One region of the Sphingomonas sp. SORGH_AS_0879 genome, then DNA from elsewhere that is predicted to be linked to it. Evidence: riboswitches for the same ligand, from Rfam matches in the RefSeq annotation. Region 1 holds a riboswitch; the other holds the start of a gene.
What was found. Region 1 has a riboswitch for cobalamin ahead of QE379_RS17095 (HoxN/HupN/NixA family nickel/cobalt transporter). Riboswitches for the same ligand answer to the same signal wherever they lie in the genome.
Positions count from the first base shown of each region.

Region 2: linked by a shared signal. The riboswitch ahead of QE379_RS19490 (TonB-dependent siderophore receptor) and the one ahead of QE379_RS17095 (HoxN/HupN/NixA family nickel/cobalt transporter) in region 1 are both predicted to bind cobalamin.

Region 1 is NZ_JAUTBJ010000002.1:3,654,555-3,659,390, reverse strand. It holds gene secD (protein translocase subunit SecD) at 1-10, opposite strand, end outside; gene yajC (preprotein translocase subunit YajC) at 18-353, opposite strand; tRNA gene QE379_RS17105 (tRNA-Pro) at 546-622, shown strand; gene QE379_RS17100 (septal ring lytic transglycosylase RlpA family protein) at 821-1,378, opposite strand; cobalamin riboswitch at 1,491-1,694, shown strand; partial or broken gene QE379_RS17095 (HoxN/HupN/NixA family nickel/cobalt transporter) at 1,859-2,930, shown strand; cobalamin riboswitch at 2,953-3,151, shown strand; gene cobW (cobalamin biosynthesis protein CobW) at 3,330-4,367, shown strand; gene cobN (cobaltochelatase subunit CobN) at 4,373-4,836, shown strand, end outside.
Region 2 is NZ_JAUTBJ010000002.1:4,204,377-4,209,212, forward strand. It holds gene QE379_RS19490 (TonB-dependent siderophore receptor) at 1-2,102, opposite strand, end outside; cobalamin riboswitch at 2,283-2,503, opposite strand; gene QE379_RS19495 (hypothetical protein) at 2,590-2,898, shown strand; gene QE379_RS19500 (TonB-dependent siderophore receptor) at 3,017-4,836, shown strand, end outside.

The DNA.
Region 1 (4,836 bases):
AATCCAGCATCGGTGGATCAGTCGTTCGCGGGCTTGGCCGTGGGATCGACCACGTCGGTCAGCGTCGCCTTGACCACGCGGACGCGGACATTGGGGGCGATCTCGACCTCGACCAGCGTGTCCTCGACGCGGGTCACCTTGCCGACGATGCCGCCCGCCGTGGTGACCTGATCGCCCTTCTTGACCCCCTCGACCGCCGCTTGCAGCGTCTTCATCCGGCGCTGTTGCGGGCGGATCATCAGGAAATAGAAGACGACGAAGACGAGGAGCAGCGGCGCGAGGCTGAGGAACGAGGCGGCGCCGCTGGACGCGGCGGCCCCGGTGGTTGCCTGGGCGGTGAAGGGAATGAACATTCGGACCCGTCTATGCTGAATGGGCACGGGCACCGGCCGACCGATGACGATCGACAAGCCCCCATGTCGGATAGCCTGCCCGCTACCATCGCAGGCGGACAGGCGCAATGGAGAGCCGGATGTGGTGTCGGCACCATTGCAACATCAAGGCTTGCATCCCACGGAAAACCCGCCTAGAGGCCGCCGCTCGGTCGGGGCGTAGCGCAGCCTGGTAGCGCATCACACTGGGGGTGTGGGGGTCGCAGGTTCGAATCCTGTCGCCCCGACCAATCTTCTTCCTACATGGGCGGATGACGGCGGAGCGGGCGGAAGCCCGCTTTTTTCGTTGTGCTCTATCCTCCCCAAGCTTGCTTGGGGAGGGGAACCGCTCGGCGTCAGCCGAATGGTGGAGGGGCGGGGGCGAATGCCCCTCCACCACCGCTTCGCGGCGGTCCCCCTCCCCGCGCTCTCGCGCAGGGAGGAATGGGTTACCGCACCGTCATCCCGGCCGCCGCGATCTGCGACAGCAAATTCGCCCGCACCGCATCCGATACCGGAGGTAATGGCCGAGCCGCCTTGCCGTGGCGCAGGCGTTCGCGGTCCTTTTCGTCCGGCTCGACCCGCCGGACCCGCACCGCCGCCTTGCCCACCGCGCGCAGGCCCAGTTGCTCCGCCGCGCCGCGCGACAGGTCGATGATCCGCGACGATCCGGCGAACGGCCCGCGATCGTTGATCCGCACGATGATCCGCCGCCCGGTGTCCAGCGCCGTCACCTCGACATAGCTGGGCAGCGGCAAAGTGGTATGCGCCGCCGTCGCCCAGCCGGGGCGGAAGCGTTCGCCATTCGCGGTGCGCTTGCCCGATTCGCCGCCATACCAACTGGCATAGCCCAACATGTCATAGGTCGCGTCCTCGGCGGGGACATAGGTGACGCCGCGCACCGAATAGGGCTTGCCGATCCGCACCGGATAGTCGCTGACCGGCCGGTAGTTCCCGCCGGAGCAGGCCGCGACCAGACAGGCCGCCACCGGTGTCCATCGGCGCATCGCTTTCCTTATCATGGATGTCGATTAAGCCGCGCGCGCCGCCGGATAAAGCCGTTTGCGCCTCCATCCGCCGCAGACTATCCCCATGACGACCGGAACGGGCTTTCAGCCCAGACCGGTCTTTCGCGCCGGTGCCCTTCGGGGCTTGAAACGGGAATATGGTGCAAATCCATAGCTGTCCCTGCAACTGTAAGCGGTGAGCGAGCGATGCCGGTTCCTGCCAACGGGGAACAGCCACTGGAGCCATCCGGGAAGGCCGCATCGCCGACGCTTCGACCCGCAAGCCAGGAGACCTGCCGGTGCGAGTCGCTCTTGCCGCGATCCAGGGGATGGTCATGGCCAGGATATATTGTATCATGCGAGCGACGCCCATCGGCCGATACGAATCGGCCATCTTGCCCGGCGTGCGTCCGTGGGGCGGGATGGCGACCGCGATCGCGGAGTTCGGCCTTTGTCGCAATGACGCCAGGGGTATCACCCATGTCCGACCATCCTGCCGGAGCGCCCCGCGCCCGGTCGCCGCTGAAAAAGCGGGTCGCGCTGTTGATGGGCGCGCTGATTATCGTCAATATCGCCGTCTGGGGCTGGGCGCTGGGCGTGTTCGCGGGCAACAGCCTGATGCTGGGCACCGCCCTGCTCGCCTATAGCCTGGGGCTGCGCCACGCGGTCGATGCCGATCACATCGCCGCCATCGACAATGTCACCCGCAAGCTGATGCAGGATGGCCAGCGACCCATCGCGGTCGGCCTGTGGTTCGCGATCGGCCATTCCGCCATCGTACTGATCGCGGCGACCACGGTGGCGCTCGCCGCCAGCACGCTCGCCGATTTCGAGGCGTTCGGGCAGAGCGGCGGAACCATCGCCACCATCGTCTCGGCCAGTTTCCTGTTCGCCATCGCGATCATGAACCTCATCATCCTGCGCGACGTCTGGACCCGGTTCCGCCGGGTGGCGCGCGGCGAGCCGATGGCGGAGGCCGACGCCGACATGCTGTGTTTCCGGACAGGGGCCGCTGTCGCGGCTGTTCCGCCCGCTGTTCCGCCTGATCCGGCGAAGCTGGCATATGGCCCCGCTCGGCTTTCTGTTCGGGCTGGGCTTCGACACCGCGACCGAGGTGGCCATTCTGGGGCTTTCCGGGGCACATGCCGCCGATGGCGTGTCGCTGGCGACGATCCTGGTCTTCCCTGTGCTGTTCGCGGTCGGCATGGCGTTGATCGACACCGCCGACGGGCTGGTGATGCTGGGGGCCTATGAGTGGGCGTTCGTTCATCCGCTGCGCAAGCTCTACTATAATATGACGATCACGCTGGTTTCTGCCTTGGTGGCGCTGGTGATCGGGGGGATTCAGGCGACCGCCCTGCTGGCCGAGCGGTTCGGCTGGACGGCGGGGCCGTTCCGTTATGCGGGCGCGCTGTCCGAGCATTTCAACGTGCTGGGCTTTGCGATCGTCGGGCTGTTCGTTCTGTGCTGGGGCGCGAGTTTCCTCCTCTATCGCTGGCGCGGGTTCGCGGCGATGGAGGCGCGAATTGCCAAGCCCGGCGCGGCGGGATAAATGCCGCACATCGGGGGCGAAAGTCTCCGAAGATCGCGCCGGTGCCCGCAAGGGCTTCAAACGGGAATGGGGTGCAAATCCCCGGCTGTCCCTGCAACTGTAAGCGGTGAGCGAGCGATGCTGGTGCCCATTGAGGCACGGCCACTGGAGTGATCCGGGAAGGCGCATCCCCTTGCTTCGACCCGCGAGCCAGGAGACCTGCCGGCGTCATGGTCGCTCTTGCCTGGACCCAGGGGATGGTCGGGGCACGGTTCTCCGTCGGGGAGCGACGAAGCCATGCGGCCGGGGCCGCATCGGTCGCCGACAAGCGGGGCGGACGCATTCGACAGCGCCCGTTCGTCACCGCTCCGGCGATGGGTCCCGTCCGCGCTCGCTCGTCCGGCGCGTCGGAGAAACACTATGCGCGACCTTTCCAAGGTTCCCGTCACCATCGTCACCGGCTTTCTGGGCGCGGGCAAGACCACGCTTATCAGCCATCTGATCCGCAACGCGGGCGGCCGTCGCCTGGCGGTGGTGGTCAACGAGTTCGGCACGTTGGGCGTCGATGGCGACATCCTGCAAAGCTGCGCGATTCCCGACTGCCCGGCGGAGAATATCGTCGAACTGGCCAATGGCTGCATCTGCTGCACCGTCGCCGACGACTTCATCCCGACGGTCGAAAAGCTGCTGGCGATGGAGCCGCGCCCGGATCATATCCTGATCGAGACGTCGGGGCTGGCGCTGCCCAAGCCGCTGCTCAAGGCGTTCGACTGGCCCGCCATCCGCTCGCGGATCACGGTGGACGGCGTGGTGGCGCTGGCGGATGCGGAGGCCGTGGCTGCGGGCCGCTTCGCCCCCGATCTGGACGCGGTGGAGGCCCAGCGCGCCGCCGATCCCAGCCTCGACCATGAAACGCCGCTGTCGGAAGTGTTCGAGGACCAGTTGGCCTGTGCCGACCTTGTCCTCCTGACCAAGGCCGATCTCGCCGGGCCGGAAGGCGTCGCCAGGGCGCGCGAAATCATCGCCGCCGAAGCCCCCCGCCCGCTGCCGATGGTCGAGGCGGTGGACGGTATCGTCTCCGCCGAGATCGTGCTGGGGCTGGAAGCCGCCGCCGAGGACGACATCGCCGCGCGCCCTTCGCACCATGACGGCGCGGACGATCACGAGCATGACGATTTCGACAGCATCTCGGTGATGCTGGGCGAGGTGGATAGCCCCGAAGTGATCGCCGCGCGCATCGTCACGCTGGCCGAACAGCAGGATATCCTGCGCGTGAAGGGCTATGCGGCGGTCGCGGGCAAGCCGATGCGTTTGCTGGTCCAGGCGGTCGGTCGCCGGGTGCGGACCACTTACGACCGACCCTGGGGCGCTGGCGAGCCGCGCGGCACGCAGCTTGTCGTCATCGCCGAGCATGACCGGATCGACCGGCCTGCGATCGAGGCCGTGCTGAAGGGCTGAACGCGGTGCATCTCGTCTTTCGCGAGAGCCATGGGCTGGAGGAACAGGCGGTTCCACAGGATCTGGGGCAACGCCCCGGCGACGTGGTCGTGCTGTCCTTCTCGGACAGCGACCTCAGCGCCTTTGCGGCGGGCTGGCGGGCGGGGGGATTTCCCTGGTCGCTGCGGCTCGCCAATCTGGCGGCTTTGGTCCATCCGCTGTCGGTCGACACCTATGTCGAGCGGACTTTGGTCCATGCGAAGGCGATCCTGATCCGGCTGATCGGCGGGGCGGCGTACTGGGATTACGGCCTGCGCGAAGTCGAACGGCTGGCGCGCGAGCGGGGTATCGCGCTCGCCGTGCTGGCGGCGGATGGGCGCGAGGACCGGCGGTTGATGGCGGCATCCACTGTCGACGAGGCGGTGGTGCGGCGGTTGACGGTGCTGTGCGATGCGGGTGGGGCGGATGCGGCCGCGGTGGCTTTGGCGGC
Region 2 (4,836 bases), 550 kb from region 1:
ACCGCATAGGCCTTGTCGAACAGGTTATAGACCCGCAGGTCGAGCGCGAGGCGCGGGCTCAGCGTATAGGACAGGGTGCCGTCCACCGTCGCATAGCCGGGTATGCGAAAGACATTGCCATTGTCCGAGAAGCGCGGCCCCACATAACGCAGCCCGGCCCGCGCCTGCACCTTGGCCGATGCATCCCAGCGCAGCCAGAGATTGCCCAGCGTCTCGGGCACGTTCGGCGGGGTGCGGCCGGTATAGTCGACGCCGCTCGACCGGAAATCGTCGAACCGCGCATCCAGGACCGTGCCGTTGGCGTCGATCCCGAATCCTCGTGGCAGATCGACCGACACCGCCGCCTCGATTCCCTGGGCCGATCGCTGCCCCACCTGCTCGACGGGGCTCGACAGGGTACGCTGCGCCAGCAGCCCGGTCTTCACGATCCGATAGGCCGCCAGCGTCGCGCTGCCCCGGCCACCCAGGAATAGCCATTTGGCCCCCGCCTCGACCTGATGGCCGCGCGCGTTGCTGAATGCCACCTGCCCGGTCGACACCGTGGTCAACGTGCCCAGCGGATCGACGCCGGTGGCATATTGGGCATAGAGCGACAGGGTCGGCACCGGTTGATAGACGACGCCCGCCCGCCAGGTCGCATTGCGGAAGGTCTTTTCGAAGACGAAGCTGTCGGTCCGCGTCCCGCCCGGATAGGCGATGGCCCAGCGACGGACCTGATTCTCCTCATAGCGGAAGCCGCCGATCACCGACCATTTCGCCCCCAGCGTCACCCGGTCCTCGGCAAAGACCGCCAGCGCGGTCGTGCGGGTGCGGTATCGGGGCGCGATCCCCTGCGTATCGAGGAAGCGGCCGGGATCGAAGACGAAGGGATCGACCGCATCGACTTGCGCGTCCGACCCGAAGTCGTTCTCATGGGTGAAGCGGACCAGATTGGCCTCCCCGCCCACCACCAGCGCGTTGGCGATACCGGGAGCGAGGCCGGTCCGCCACGTCACGCTCGCCTGATCGCCCCATTGGGTCTGGTCGTGACGGATGCCGTAATTGCTGCTGCGCCGGATCGTGCCGGGCGTTCCCGTCGAACCGCCCGCGCAACTGCCGCTCGCCGCGACCCAGCAATAGGTCTCCAGATTGCGCCAGAAGCGATCGCTGGTCAGATAATAGGCGATGTTGGACAGGCTGATCACCGCACTCGGCGTCCAATCGATCTGGACCGAGGCGCGGTCGTCGCGGAACCGCATCCGCCCATCACCGACATTATAGTTGCGGTCGCGTACCCGAAGGTCGAGCCGCCCGTCGATCAGCGGCGTCCCGAAATAACCGATCGGCCGCTGGTCGCCATGATCGCCCCGCACCGTGACCGCGAACATCGGCGAGGGCGTCCATTTCAGCGTCCCCGACAAGGCGACGCTGTCCGAATGCCCGCGATCGACATAGCCGTCCGAACGGCGATAGCTGGCATCGACGCGGTAGCCCAGCGTCTCCCCCAACGGTCCACCGATCCCGGCGGCGGCGCGGACATTGTCCTGTGCGCCATAGCCGATCTCGGCCTGGCCATGGGTCTGCGCGGTCGGCTTACGCATCACGACATTGACCGCACCACCCAGCGCGCCCTGTCCATAAAGGACCGAGGCGGGACCGCTCAGCACGTCGATCCGCTCGACCATCCAGGGGTCGGTCGGGAAGGTGATCGTCCCCGCCGCCGGGAACAGCCGCACCCCGTCGATCAGTTGCAGCACCGATCCCTGCCCCGAAAATCCCCGCGCCGACAAGGCGGTGCCGCCATTGCCGGGATTGGCGACGCTGGCGATGCCCGGCGCGCGCGTGGTCGCCTCGACGATCGACAGGTCGCCCCGCGCACGGATCGTGTCACCGTCGACCGAAGCGATGCTGGCCGGCGTCTCCAGCGGCGTCAGGCCCAGCCGACTGCCCGTCGCATTGGGCGTATCCAGCGCCTGTTTATCGCGTGTGCCGACGACCAGCACGGTGGCATCCGCCCCCTGCCCCTCTACCTTTTGCGCCCAGGCGGGTCCCGTCCCCAGGACAAGCGCCGCGCCACCCCACAGGCCCAGATGGACCGCTCCGAATCTGTAATGATATAACATACAATTGCCCATAGCGTCTCGTCGCAAACAAGCCGAGGCTTTTCCGTTCGTCTCCGAACGGCCGGATGCCATGCGTACTGGACGCTCTTCCGCACTCGCCATGGCAAACCATTGCGCCTCCGCCATCGTTGGCGTCGCTCGTCGGAAAAGACCTTAGCCTCGGCCATCCCCTGGACCGGGCATGAGCGACCTGACGCCGGCAGGTCTCCTGGCTCACGGGTCATCGCGGCATACGCGCCTTCCCAGGTCACCCCAGTGGCTGGACCGGCCATCGCCGCCCCGTGCGTATCCGCTCACCGCTTACAGTTGCAGGGACAGCCCCGGATTCGGGCGGTCGCCCGCCCTCACCGCGTTCCCTTTTAATCCCCCTTGTCGGGAGAACCGGCGCGATCATTGCCGGATTATTCCGGCGTCGCATCGGTAGGGGCCTGGCGGCAGCGGCGTCAAGGGTGATGAGCATGGCGCCGAACCGCGCTATGGCGGCGTGATGGCACGCAAGACCCGCTATCTGACCGCGACCATGGCCGATGGCTATGTGAAGACGATCGGCCCGACCGCCGCGCCCTTCACGCATTATTGGCGGATCGTCGCCGATCTGGGCGGTGGTCGTACCGAAGTCTTCTGGGGCCATGCCAAGTCGCGCAAGGACGCCAAGGCGAACGATGCCGCCATGGCCGAGGCGATGCGCCAGCGGGGCTGGCTCGGCTATGCGTTCGAGGTCGTCGAGCTGGTCGAGTCCGGCGAACCGCCCGAAGACATGGCCCCCTCCGGCGGAAAGACGCGCCGCCGCCGCTGACCCGCCGACCCCAAGATGATGATTTTGTCATGATGGGGGTTTACGCCCGCGCACCTCATGACTATTGCGACTGCATATCAATAGAAGATTGGGGAACAACATGCTGGCTGGTTCGGCATTGAAGACGCTTGCGCTCGCTCTGTCGGGGGTGGCGGCACCGGCGCTGGCCGAGGGGGCCCGGCCCATCGTCGCGGACCGTGCCACGCCGTCGACCGACAATGGCGCGGGGGACCAGACCGGCAACGACATCGTCGTGCTTGGCAAAAGCTATGGCCGCGAGGTCGGCAAGACCGTGACCCCGCTCAAGGACATTCCCAACACCGTCACGGTGATCGAGCGCGACCAGATCGAGGCGCAGAATCTGTTCACGCTGGAAGATGCGCTGACCGCGACCAACGGCATCACCGTCAACGGCGTGGGCAGCGAGGACCCGTCCTATTTCTCGCGCGGTTTCGCGATCAACAATTACCTGATCGACGGCGTCCCGACCTTCGCCCTCGCCTTCCCCGCCGTGGTGCCCGACCTGTTCTTCTATGACCGGGTCGAGGTGCTGCGCGGTCCCGCAGGGCTGTTCAGCGGCGCGGGCAATCCGGCGGGCAGCATCAACCTGGTCCGCAAGCGTCCGCTCGACACCGCGCGGGTGCAGGCGGTGGCGGGGCTGGGCAGCTTCGACAATGTCCGGCTGGAGCTGGACGCGTCGCTCCCCGCCAGCGAGCGGCTGGGGTTCCGCTTCGGGGTCATGGGCCAGGATCAGGACCAGTTCTTCGACACCGCGCACCGCAACCGCGTCGCCGCCTATGCCACGGGCGCGCTCAAGATCGGCGAGCGCACCACCCTGACGGTCGGGGGCAATTACGACCGCTTCCGCCCCGCGATACAGTCGGGCCTGCCCGGCTATGCGGGCGGCAGCGACGGTAGCGACGGGCGACTGCTGTCGGTCGATCGCTCCACCTATCTGGGTGCGGACTGGAACCGGTTCGAATCCAGGACGTGGAGCGGGTTCGCCGAACTGGCGCACCGGGTCAGCGACCGCTGGACGCTGCGCGCGACCGGGCTCTATACCGATGTCGATCGCATCGACATCTACAGCTATATCGGCAGCCAGCCGGTGACCGCCGCCAATCAGGGCGTCACCAACCAGATCGCCTATCGCGGCGACAGCAAGCAACAGACCCGCGCCTTCGACTTCAATGCGATCGGCAGTTTTCCGCTTTTCGGCCGCGACCAGACGCTGATCCTGGGTTGGGATTATCAGGCCAGCTCGGGCACCTCCTATTATACCCGCCTGTCGAACTTTGCGACGATCAACGTCTTCGATCCCGTCTCGCCGCCCGAACCGGCGCTGAACCCCTATGGCCCCTCGGCGCCCTATCGCGTGCCGGGCACCAACCGCTTCGTCACCCAGGTCTATGGCGGCAGCGCGACCGACGTGGAGCAATATGGCATTTACGGCCAGATGCGGCTCAGCCCGGTCGCGGGCCTGACCCTGACCGGCGGCGGGCGCGTGACGTGGTGGGACACGACGATCCGTACCCTGCTGGTCGCCTCGGGCACGATCCCGGCCCCGACCCGCTATGGCTTCAACGGCCGCTTCACCCCCTATGCGGGCGCGGTGTGGGACGTGACCGGCGACTGGAACGTCTATGCCAGCTATGCCGACAGCTTCAGTCCGGTCAGCTCGGGCGGCCGCCAGCGCCCCGACGGACGCCCGATCGAGCCGCTGGTCGGCGACCAATATGAGGCAGGGACCAAACTGGCCCTGATGGACAAGCGCCTGTTGCTGTCCGCCGCGGCCTATCAGATCACGCAGCGCAACCGCACGATCAACGACCCCGACAACCTGCTCATCGTCTATCAGCTCGGCAAGGTCCGCGCACGCGGCATCGAGGCGGAGGCATCGGGCGAGATCCTGCCGGGCTGGCGGATCAATGGCGGCTA